3 regions of the Bradyrhizobium sp. ORS 278 genome follow, and region 1 is predicted to be linked to each of the others. Evidence: predicted binding sites of a transcription regulator. Region 1 holds the regulator's gene; each other region holds the start of a gene.

Region 1 (3,276 bases):
TGCGTCGCCGCGCTCAAATCACTTGCAAATCACCCCCCCGGGGTCCGCGCGGCCGAGGTTCACCGCATTCCCTTGGCAATCCGCTATCCGGTCACGCACAAACATTGACCAGCCCATGTCCAACTCTTTCCCTCCCCGCCCTCCTCTCACCGCGCCGAGGCGCTCTGCGCCGCGATCTCGCGCCGCACGGTCGCCTCGAACTGGCTTGCAGGCGCGGCGAACATCAGCCTCGTCTCTTCGTGGAACGCCGAGAAGATGCCGACCACGACCGGTTCGCCGTTGATCTCGGCGAGAATCGGGGAGCCCGAATAGCCGAAATTGGCGAGGCAATGGACGGTCAGCAGCTTCGCATCCTTGGTCATGCCGGCGCTGCAATTGCGCTGGCCGGTCGGCGAATAGCGCCGCTCCTGGCCGTAGCCGATCTCGGAGATCGTGCCCGCCTGGGTCGCGGCCGCAAGCTCGTCGCGGCTCACGGCCCTTACCGCCACCGGCCTGGACGGCAGCGCATCCTTCAGGATGATCAGCGCCCAATCCGCCGGCGAACGGTCGGCCGACCATTGGTCGTGCTGAGTCGGGATGAAGTCCGGCGCGACAATCAGCTTGTCGGCGACTGAGGAGGCGGCGGGGGTGCCTTTGTTCAGGCCCGCCAGAAAATGGACATTGCCCGGACTCACCTGAGCCAGACCGTTGAAGACGCAGTGCGCCGCCGTCAGCACGACGCGGGGAGCCACCAAGGTGCCGGTACACGAGCCTCCCGTGCTGTATTGCGCCTGGGTCACGACACCGATCGACGATGCCGGCCAGGAGGTGGGATCGACGACATCACCGAAGTGCCGGTCGAGGCCGAGCAGCTGCTCGGGGCGCGGATTGGCAATGCCGGCATCCGCCGCTTCCGGCTTCGGCCTCCACGCCGCGATGATCTGCTCGGCCTGACGCCGCTGTGCGTCGCTAAGCTTGATACGCTGGATCTCGCGGCCGGCCGACCTTACGCCGTTGCGGCCGGCCATCACCAGCCAGGCATAACCCTGCACGACATCCTGGGACATGACCCGGCCGTCGAGCATCATCAGGCCGAGCATGTATTGCGATTGGGCGAAGCCTTGGGCGGCGGCGCGGTTGAACCAGCGCGCGGCTTCGCCGTGATCGCGAGCGGCGCCTTCGCCGTTGAAATAGGCGATGCCCAGATAATGCTGGGCGATGGCGAGCCCCTGATCGGCGGCCTTGCGGTACCAGACCAGCGCCTCCGTCTGGTTGCGCGCGACGCCGACGCCGAAGGCCTGCATGAAGCCGACATCGAATTGTGCCCGCGCGTCGCCCTTGACGGCGAGCGGCTGGAGCCTTCGCAACGCCACCGCGGGCTGTCCATTCGCCGCCGCGGCGACGGCCTCCTCGAGCTCGGCGGCCGCGGCGCTAGTCGCAGCCGCGAGCAACAACGTCAAAAAGATGGCGAGCGTCTTGATCATTGTGTCTGCCGAGGCCCGACCATGATGATGGGAACGCCATCACACATGATCAAGACGGCAGCGGCGTGACCGCGCAGACCGCGCGATCAGGCCTGCTCAGACTTGGCGAACCGGTCGTCGAGCGCATAGCCGGCGCCGCGGACGGTGCGGATCGGATCCTGCTCGCGGCCGGGATTGAGCAGCTTGCGCAGCCGGCCGATGTGGACGTCGACCGTGCGCTCGTCGATATAGATGTCGCGGCCCCAGACGCTGTCGAGCAGCTGCTCGCGGCTGAACACGCGGCCGGGATGCTCCAGGAAGAACTCGAGCAGGCGATATTCGGTCGGGCCGAGATCGATCGGCCGGCCCGACCGCGCCACGCGGCGCTTCTCGCGATCGAGCTCGATGTCGCCATAGGACAGCACGGTCGCCAGCCGCTCCGGGCTGGCGCGCCGCAGCAGGCCCTTCACACGCGCCAAGAGCTCCGGCACCGAGAACGGCTTGACGATGTAGTCATCGGCGCCGGTCGCAAGACCGCGCACGCGCTCGCTCTCCTCGCCGCGCGCCGTCAGCATGATGATCGGCAGCTGCTTGGTCTCGGACCGCGCCCGCAGCCGCCGGCACAGCTCGATCCCTGAGAGGCCCGGCAGCATCCAGTCGAGCACGACCAGATCGGGAATGCGCTCCTTCAGCCGCGTGTCGGCCTCGTCGCCGCGCGCCACGGTCTCGACCTCGTAGCCTTCGGCTTCGAGGTTGTAGCGCAGCAGCGTCGTCAGCGCCTCCTCGTCCTCAACCACCAGAATTCGCGCGCCCATGTCGGAATCGTCTTTCTCAGTTGCCGGGGATCGTGGTCGCAAAACTGGTCATGTCGCCCTTGGGGCGCTTGTCCATGATCTGCTGGCCCTCGATCATATAGAACACCGTCTCGGCGATGTTGGTGGCGTGATCGCCCATCCGCTCGATGTTCTTGGCGCAGAACATCAGATGGATGCAGAACGAGATGTTGCGCGGGTCTTCCATCATGTAGGTGAGGAGCTCGCGGAACAGCGAGGTGCAGATCGCGTCGACCTCCTCGTCGCCTTTCCACACCGTCATAGCCGCCGGCAAATCGTGCGCCGCATAGGCATCCAGCACCGTCTTGACCTGCGACTGAACGAGGTCGGTCATGTGCTCCAGGCCGCGGATCAGCTTCAGCGGATGAAAGTCGCTCTCCAGCGCGGCGACGCGCTTGCCGATGTTCTTGGCGAGGTCGCCGATCCGCTCCAGATCGGTGGCGACGCGCATCGCACCGACGATCTCGCGCAGGTCGACGGCCATCGGCTGGCGGCGGGCGATCGTGAGCACCGCGCGCTCCTCGATGACGCGCTGCAGCTTGTCGACCTCCGCGTCACCGGCGACCACCTTCTGGCCGAGCGCCACGTCGCGCCGCACCAGCGCGTCGACGGAATCGACGATCAGCCGTTCGGCAAGGCCGCCCATCTCCGCCACCAGGCGGGTCAGATCCTGCAGATCGCTGTCGAACGCCTTGGCGGTATGTTCACTGGCCATGATGATCTCCTGAGGGCATTGCTGTCGGCGTCAGCCGAACCGGCCGGTGATGTAATCCTGGGTCCGCCGATCGCTCGGCGAGGTGAATATCTTGCTGGTGTCGTCGAACTCGATCAACTCGCCGAGATACATGAAGGCGGTCTTGTCGGAGACGCGCGCCGCCTGCTGCATGTTATGAGTCACGATCGCGATCGTATAGTTCTCCGAGAGCTCCTGGATCAGCTCCTCGACCTTGGCGGTGGAAATCGGGTCGAGCGCCGAGCACGGCTCGTCGAACAGGATGACC
Region 2 (3,276 bases), 1.7 Mb from region 1:
CGGCCGCGCGCAATGGCTCGCAAGGGGCTCGTCCCCACCCTATCTAGGAACCGGACGGGTTCGCCGTGCTTCGCAATCGGGCCCTCCATTCATCGAGTTTGTCGTCGGGACCAGCTGCGTGACCATTCCCCACAGTATTCCCAACCTGATCACGCTGGGCCGAATCCTGCTGGTTCCGATCGTGGTGTGGGCCATCGCGGCCGGCGAGATGGAGGTTGCCTTCATCGTGTTCGTCATCGCCGGGGTCAGCGACGCCGTGGACGGCTTCCTGGCCCGGCGCTTCAACCTGCGCTCCGAGCTCGGCGCCCTGCTCGACCCGCTGGCCGACAAGGCGCTGCTGGTCTCGATCTTCGTCACGCTCGGCATCTGGGGCGCCATCCCGCGCTGGATCGTCATCCTGGTGGTCTCGCGCGACATCATGATCGTCGCCGCCGTGATCGTCTCCTGGCTGTTCGACCGGCCGGTCGCAATGAAGCCGTTGATGGTGTCGAAGCTGAACACCGGGGCGCAGGTGGGATTTGCCGCGCTGGTGCTGGCATCGCTCAGCTTCGGCTTCGAGCCCAAGCCCTATGACAGTGTGCTGATGGTGCTGGTGACGGCCTTTACCCTTGTATCCGTCGGGCTTTACCTGGTGGATTGGGTGCGCCACATGAATACCATCGAGGTGCGGTGAGGCCGGCTTCGCGAGCCCCTCGCCCCTCCCCGCTGACACGACGACACGGAGCACCTCAACCTTGGCCGGCCATATTCCCCCTCGTCAACTGGCCCTCGCTTTGCCGCACGCGGAGAGCCTGACGCGGGACAACTTCCTCGAAGGGCCCGGCAACGCCGCAGGGCTCGCGCTGGTCGATGCGTGGCCGGAATGGCCGGCGAACACGATGTTCCTGGTCGGACCCGACGGTTCCGGCAAGAGCCATCTGGCGGCGATCTGGGCGGAGCGCTCCGGCGCCCGCTCGCTCTCCGCGCATGCGCTGGACGCCGGCGCAGTCCCCGGCGCGCTTGCCACCGGCGCTCTGGTGCTCGAGGATCTCACGGCTGCAGATCTCGACGAGCGGGCGCTGTTCCACCTGCTCAATCTGGCGCGCCAGGACGAGGCCTACATCCTGATCACCGCGCGCGAGGCGCCGGTGGCGCTGCCGATCGCGCTCGCCGACCTCCGGTCGCGGCTGCGCGCGGTCCCGGTGATCACGCTGCTGCCGCCAGACGACCAGCTGTTCCGGGCTCTGATCGTGAAGCTCGCCGCCGACAGGCAGCTGGCAATCGATGAGACGGTGGTCAGCTACCTTGCCAGCCGGATCGAACGGTCTTACGCAGCCGCGCGCCAGACCATTGCGCTCCTGGATGACGAGTCGCTGCGGCTTGGACGCCCGGTGACGCGAGCGCTCGCAGCGGAACTCCTACGGTCGGCGTGACCAGCGGCCATCTTGACGGCAACGCGGCGCGGAACCTCAATGGTGCCGGGAACGTCATCCCTTCGTCATACGCGTTGAGCTACGGTCCGCCCTCGCGCCCATTGCGCCGTGATCGAATATGGATTGATCTCTGATGGATACCGAGCAAGTTACTGAACTCGCAGCGAAAGAGCCGGTTGCGGCGCCCACGAACGAGATCGCCTCGAGCCCCGAGCGCTTCATCAATCGGGAGCTGTCCTGGCTGCACTTCAACCGCCGCGTGCTCGAGGAATCAGTCAATCCACGCCATCCGGCGCTGGAGCGTGTGCGGTTCCTATCGATTTCCGCCAACAACCTTGATGAATTCTTCATGGTCCGCGTCGCCGGCATCCGCGCCCAGGTGCGCGAAGGCATCGCGGAGCGCAGCCCGGACGGGCTGACACCAACCGAGCAGCTCAAGCTGATCAACGAAACCGTGTCGCAGCTCGCGATCGACCAGCAGGCGATCTGGCGCGACCTGCGCAAGTTCCTCGCCGAGCTCGGCATCGTGCTGGTCGACGGCCAGGACGTCACCAAGGCCGAGCGCGCCTGGATCGAGGATCATTTCCTCGCCAACATCTTCCCGCTGCTGACGCCGCTGGCGATCGATCCAGCGCATCCGTTCCCGTTCATCCCGAGCCTCGGCTTCACGGTGGCGCTGCAGCTGACCCGCACCTCCGACGGCCGGCCGATGAACGCGCTGATCCGCATGCCGGGCAAGATCGACCGCTTCATCCGCTTCCCCGGCGCCAAGGACGGCGTCATCCGCCTGATCACGCTCGAACAGGCCACCAGCCTGTTCATCGGCCGGCTGTTTCCCGGCTACACGGTGAAGGGCCAGGGCGCCTTCCGCATCATCCGCGACAGCGAGATCGAGATCGAGGAAGAAGCCGAGGACCTCGTCCGGCTGTTCGAGACCGCGCTGAAGCGGCGCCGCCGCGGCTCGGTCATCCGGCTCGAGATCGAGGCCGCCATGCCGGAGGAGCTGCGCCAATTCGTGCAGGACGCGCTGGCGACAACTGACGACGAGGTGTTCGTGGTCGACGGCGTGCTGGCGATGAACGAGCTGTCACAGCTCACGCGCGTCGATCGCCCCGACCTCGAATTCGCGCCCTACGTGCCGCGCCATCCCGAGCGCGTGCGCGACCATGGCGGCGACATCTTCGCGGCGATCCGGCAGAAGGACCTGATCGTCCATCACCCCTACGAGTCGTTCGACGTCGTCGTGCAGTTCCTGCAGCAGGCGGCGCGCGATCCCGACGTCGTCGCGATCAAGCAGACGCTGTATCGCACCTCGAACAACTCGCCGATCGTGCGCACCCTGGTGGAAGCGGCCGAGGCCGGCAAGTCGGTCACGGCGCTGGTCGAGCTCAAGGCGCGATTCGACGAGGAGGCCAATATCCGCTGGGCGCGCGACCTCGAGCGCGCCGGCGTGCAGGTCGTCTACGGCTTCCTGCAGCTCAAGACGCATGCGAAATTGTCGATGGTCGTGCGCCGCGAGGGCGGCAGCCTCACGACCTACGTGCACACCGGCACTGGCAACTATCATCCGGTGACGGCGCGCATCTACACCGACCTGTCCTACTTCACGTCGGACCCAGTGATCGGCCGCGACGTCACGCGGGTGTTCAACTACATCACCGGCTATGCCGAGCCCATCGACATCGAGAAGATGGCAGTGTCGCCGCTCACGCTTCGCAAGCGCATGATCGAGCACATCCATGGCGAGACCAGCTTTGCCCGCCAGGGCAAGCCGGCCGTGATCTGGATGAAGATGAACTCGCTGGTCGATCCCGATATCATCGACGCGCTCTATGAGGCGTCTCAGGCCGGCGTCTCGATCGAG
Region 3 (3,276 bases), 2.1 Mb from region 1:
ATTATTGGTGGGCGCTGCTGCTGGCGCCGATCATCGTCGGCGCATTCGGCATGGTCCTGGAGCGCACGCTGCTGCAATGGTTGACCGGGCTTGACCATCTCTACGGCCTGCTCTTGACCTTCGGCATCGCGCTGATCGTGCAGGGCATCTTCCAGAACTATTTCGGCTCCTCGGGCCTGCCTTACGCGATCCCGGATCAGCTGCGCGGCGGCATGAATCTCGGCTTTATGTTCCTGCCGGTCTATCGCGGCTGGGTCGTGGTGTTCTCGCTGGTGGTGTGTCTCGCCACCTGGTTCCTGATCGAGCGCACCCGGCTCGGCGCCTATCTGCGCGCCGCCACCGAGAATCCCACCCTGGTTCGCGCCTTCGGCATCAACGTGCCGCGCATGATCACGCTCACCTACGGGCTCGGCGTCGGCCTTGCCGCGCTCGCCGGCGTGCTGTCGGCCCCGATCAACCAGGTGCGGCCGCTGATGGGCGCCGACCTGATCATCGTCGTGTTCGCGGTCGTCGTGATCGGCGGCATGGGCTCGATCATGGGCTCGATCATCACCGGCTTCGCGCTCGGCGTCGTCGAGGGACTGACCAAATATTTCTATCCCGAGGCTTCCAACACCGTGGTCTTCGTTCTGATGGTCCTGGTGCTCCTGGTGAAGCCGACGGGTCTGACCGGACGGGCGGCCTGACATGACATCGATCACCGACGAGACATTGCCGATCACCCCGCGCGCGATGCGCGACGAGATGATCGCGTTCGTCATCATGGCGGCGCTGCTCGCCATCGTGCCGTTCACCGGCCTGTACCCGTTCTTCGTCATGCAGGCGCTGTGCTTCGCGCTGCTGGCCTGCGCCTTCAACCTGCTGATCGGCTATGGCGGCCTGCTGTCGTTCGGCCACGCGATGTTCTTGGGAACGGCCGGCTATTGCAGCGCGCATGCGCTGAAGGTCTGGGGTTTCCCGCCGGAGCTCGGCATCCTCACCGGCATCGCCGGCGCCTTCGTGCTGTCGATCGTCACCGGCTACATTTCGATCCGCCGCCAGGGCATCTATTTCTCGATGATCACCCTGGCGCTGTCGCAGCTCCTCTATTTCGTCTATCTGCAGACGCCGTTCACCCATGGCGAGGATGGCATCCAGGGCATCCCGCAGGGCAAGCTGTTCGGCTTCATCGACCTGTCGAAGCCGTTCACGCTGTACTACGTCGTGCTGGTCGGGTTCCTCGCTGGCTTCTTGCTGATCTTCCGCACCATCAACTCGCCGTTCGGCGAGGTGCTGAAATCGATCCGCGAGAACGAGCAGCGCGCGATCTCGCTCGGCTACAAGACCGACCAGTACAAGCTGCTGGCCTTCATCCTGTCCGGTACCATCGCCGGTTTCGCCGGCTCGCTGAAGGTGTTCGTGGCCCAGAACGCCTCGCTGACCGACGTGCACTGGTCGATGTCCGGCGAGATCGTGCTGATGACGCTGGTCGGCGGCCTCGGAACGGTGTTCGGGCCCGTTGTCGGCGCCTTCGTGATTATCGCCATGCAGCAGTATCTGGCTGGGTTCGGGCAGTGGGTGACGGTGATTCAGGGCGTCATCTTCGTCGCTTGCGTGCTCACCTTCCGCCGCGGCGTGGTCGGGGAAGTCGCTCATCTGTTCAAGCGATCCCTCTAAGTCATTGATCTAGATGAAATTTGTCGGAGAGGCAGAAAGCGGTGGATGAGCCGGCCACCGCTTCTGCTGCGGCGTGATCCGGAGTATGACAGTTCTGTGACGGGTCAGCCCTGGCCTGTTTCGGAATGGATGGATCTCGTCTCATGCTGAACTGGTTCCGCGCCGTCCTCCCCAAGGAGGAGCGGTTCTTCGATTTGTTCGCCCGCCACAACAAGGTGGTGATCCAGGGCGCCCATGCGCTTGTGGACATGCTCAAGGGCGGCGACGACGTGCTGACGCATTGCCAGCGCGTCAGCCAGTTCGAGAACGACGCCGACAACATCACCCGCGAGGTGCTGACCGCCGTCCGCCGCACCTTCATTACGCCGTTCGACCGCGGCGACATCAAGAACCTGATCACCTCGATGGACGACGCCATCGACCAGATGCAGCAGACCGCCAAGGCCGTGGTGCTGTTCGAGGTCAAGGCGTTCGAGCCGACGATGCGGGAGATGGGCACGCTCCTGGTCGACTGCGCCAATTTGATCGGCCGCGCGTTGCCACTGTTGCAGGCCATCGGCCAGAACGTGCCGATGATCACTGCGATCACCGAGGAGATGACCAAGCTCGAGGGCCGCGTCGACGACCTCCACGATATCGGCCTGAAGGAGCTGTTCCTCAAGCACCGCAACGCCAACACCATGGACTTCATCGTCGGCGCCGAGATCTACGACCATCTGGAGAAGGTCGCCGACCGCTTCGACGACGTCGCCAACGAGATCAATTCGATCATGATCGAACAGGTCTAGGGTAGGGCCGCGCCGTGGACGCTCAACTCGGCCTGCCCATCCTGGTCGGCCTCATCGCCGTCGCGCTCGCCTTCGACTTCCTGAACGGCCTGCACGACGCCGCCAACTCGATCGCGACCATCGTCTCGACCCGCGTGCTGCGGCCGCAATATGCGGTGTTCTGGGCCGCGTTCTTCAATTTCGTCGCCTTCGGCGTGTTCGGCCTGCATGTCGCGCAGACCATCGGCACCGGGATCATCGACCCCGCGATCGTCGATGCGCAGGTGATCTTCGCAGCCCTCGTCGGGGCCATCGTCTGGAACCTCGTCACCTGGGCGGCCGGCATTCCCTCGTCGAGCTCGCACGCGCTGATCGGCGGCCTGGTCGGGGCTGGCGTCGCCAAGGCCGGCATCTCGGCCGCGGTATGGAGCGGCCTGTCGAAGACGGTGCTGGCGATCGTGCTGTCGCCACTGGTCGGCCTGGTGCTGGCGATGATCCTGGTCGCGATCGTGTCCTGGGCCTCGGTGCGCTCGACGCCCTTTGCGGTAGATCGCGCCTTCCGCATCCTCCAATTCGCCTCCGCCTCGCTGTACTCACTTGGCCATGGCGGCAATGACGCGCAGAAGACGATGGGCATCATCGCTGTGCTGCTGTATTCGCAGGGCCATCTCGGCGAGCATTTCACGGTGCCGTTCTGGGTCGTGCTGTCGTGCCAGGCGGCCATGGCGCTGGGCACCCTGATGGGCGGTTGGCGCATCGTCCGCACCATGGGCCTGCGCATCACCAAGCTGAACCCGATGCAGGGCTTCTGCGCCGAGACCGGCGGCGCCATCACCCTGTTCCTGGCGACCTT

The links. The regulator PhoB, encoded in region 1, activates phosphate uptake and scavenging genes when phosphate is short. The targets are predictions, from matches to a motif close to TGTCATNNANCTGTCAT.
Region 2: BRADO_RS15645 (RNA degradosome polyphosphate kinase) is a predicted target of PhoB. The motif match lies at 1,465-1,481, and genes of this name have one in related genera.
Region 3: BRADO_RS17445 (DUF47 domain-containing protein) is a predicted target of PhoB. The motif match lies at 1,742-1,758, and genes of this name have one in related genera.

What each region holds. Positions count from the first base shown of each region.
Region 1 is NC_009445.1:1,794,696-1,797,971, reverse strand. It holds gene BRADO_RS07905 (trypsin-like serine protease) at 147-1,463, opposite strand; gene phoB (phosphate regulon transcriptional regulator PhoB) at 1,550-2,257, opposite strand; gene phoU (phosphate signaling complex protein PhoU) at 2,274-2,990, opposite strand; gene pstB (phosphate ABC transporter ATP-binding protein PstB) at 3,021-3,276, opposite strand, start outside.
Region 2 is NC_009445.1:3,537,737-3,541,012, reverse strand. It holds gene BRADO_RS15655 (CDP-alcohol phosphatidyltransferase family protein) at 119-673, shown strand; gene BRADO_RS15650 (DnaA ATPase domain-containing protein) at 735-1,412, shown strand; gene BRADO_RS15645 (RNA degradosome polyphosphate kinase) at 1,546-3,276, shown strand, end outside.
Region 3 is NC_009445.1:3,896,239-3,899,514, forward strand. It holds gene BRADO_RS17435 (branched-chain amino acid ABC transporter permease) at 1-686, shown strand, start outside; gene BRADO_RS17440 (branched-chain amino acid ABC transporter permease) at 688-1,656, shown strand; gene BRADO_RS17445 (DUF47 domain-containing protein) at 1,800-2,444, shown strand; gene BRADO_RS17450 (inorganic phosphate transporter) at 2,459-3,276, shown strand, end outside.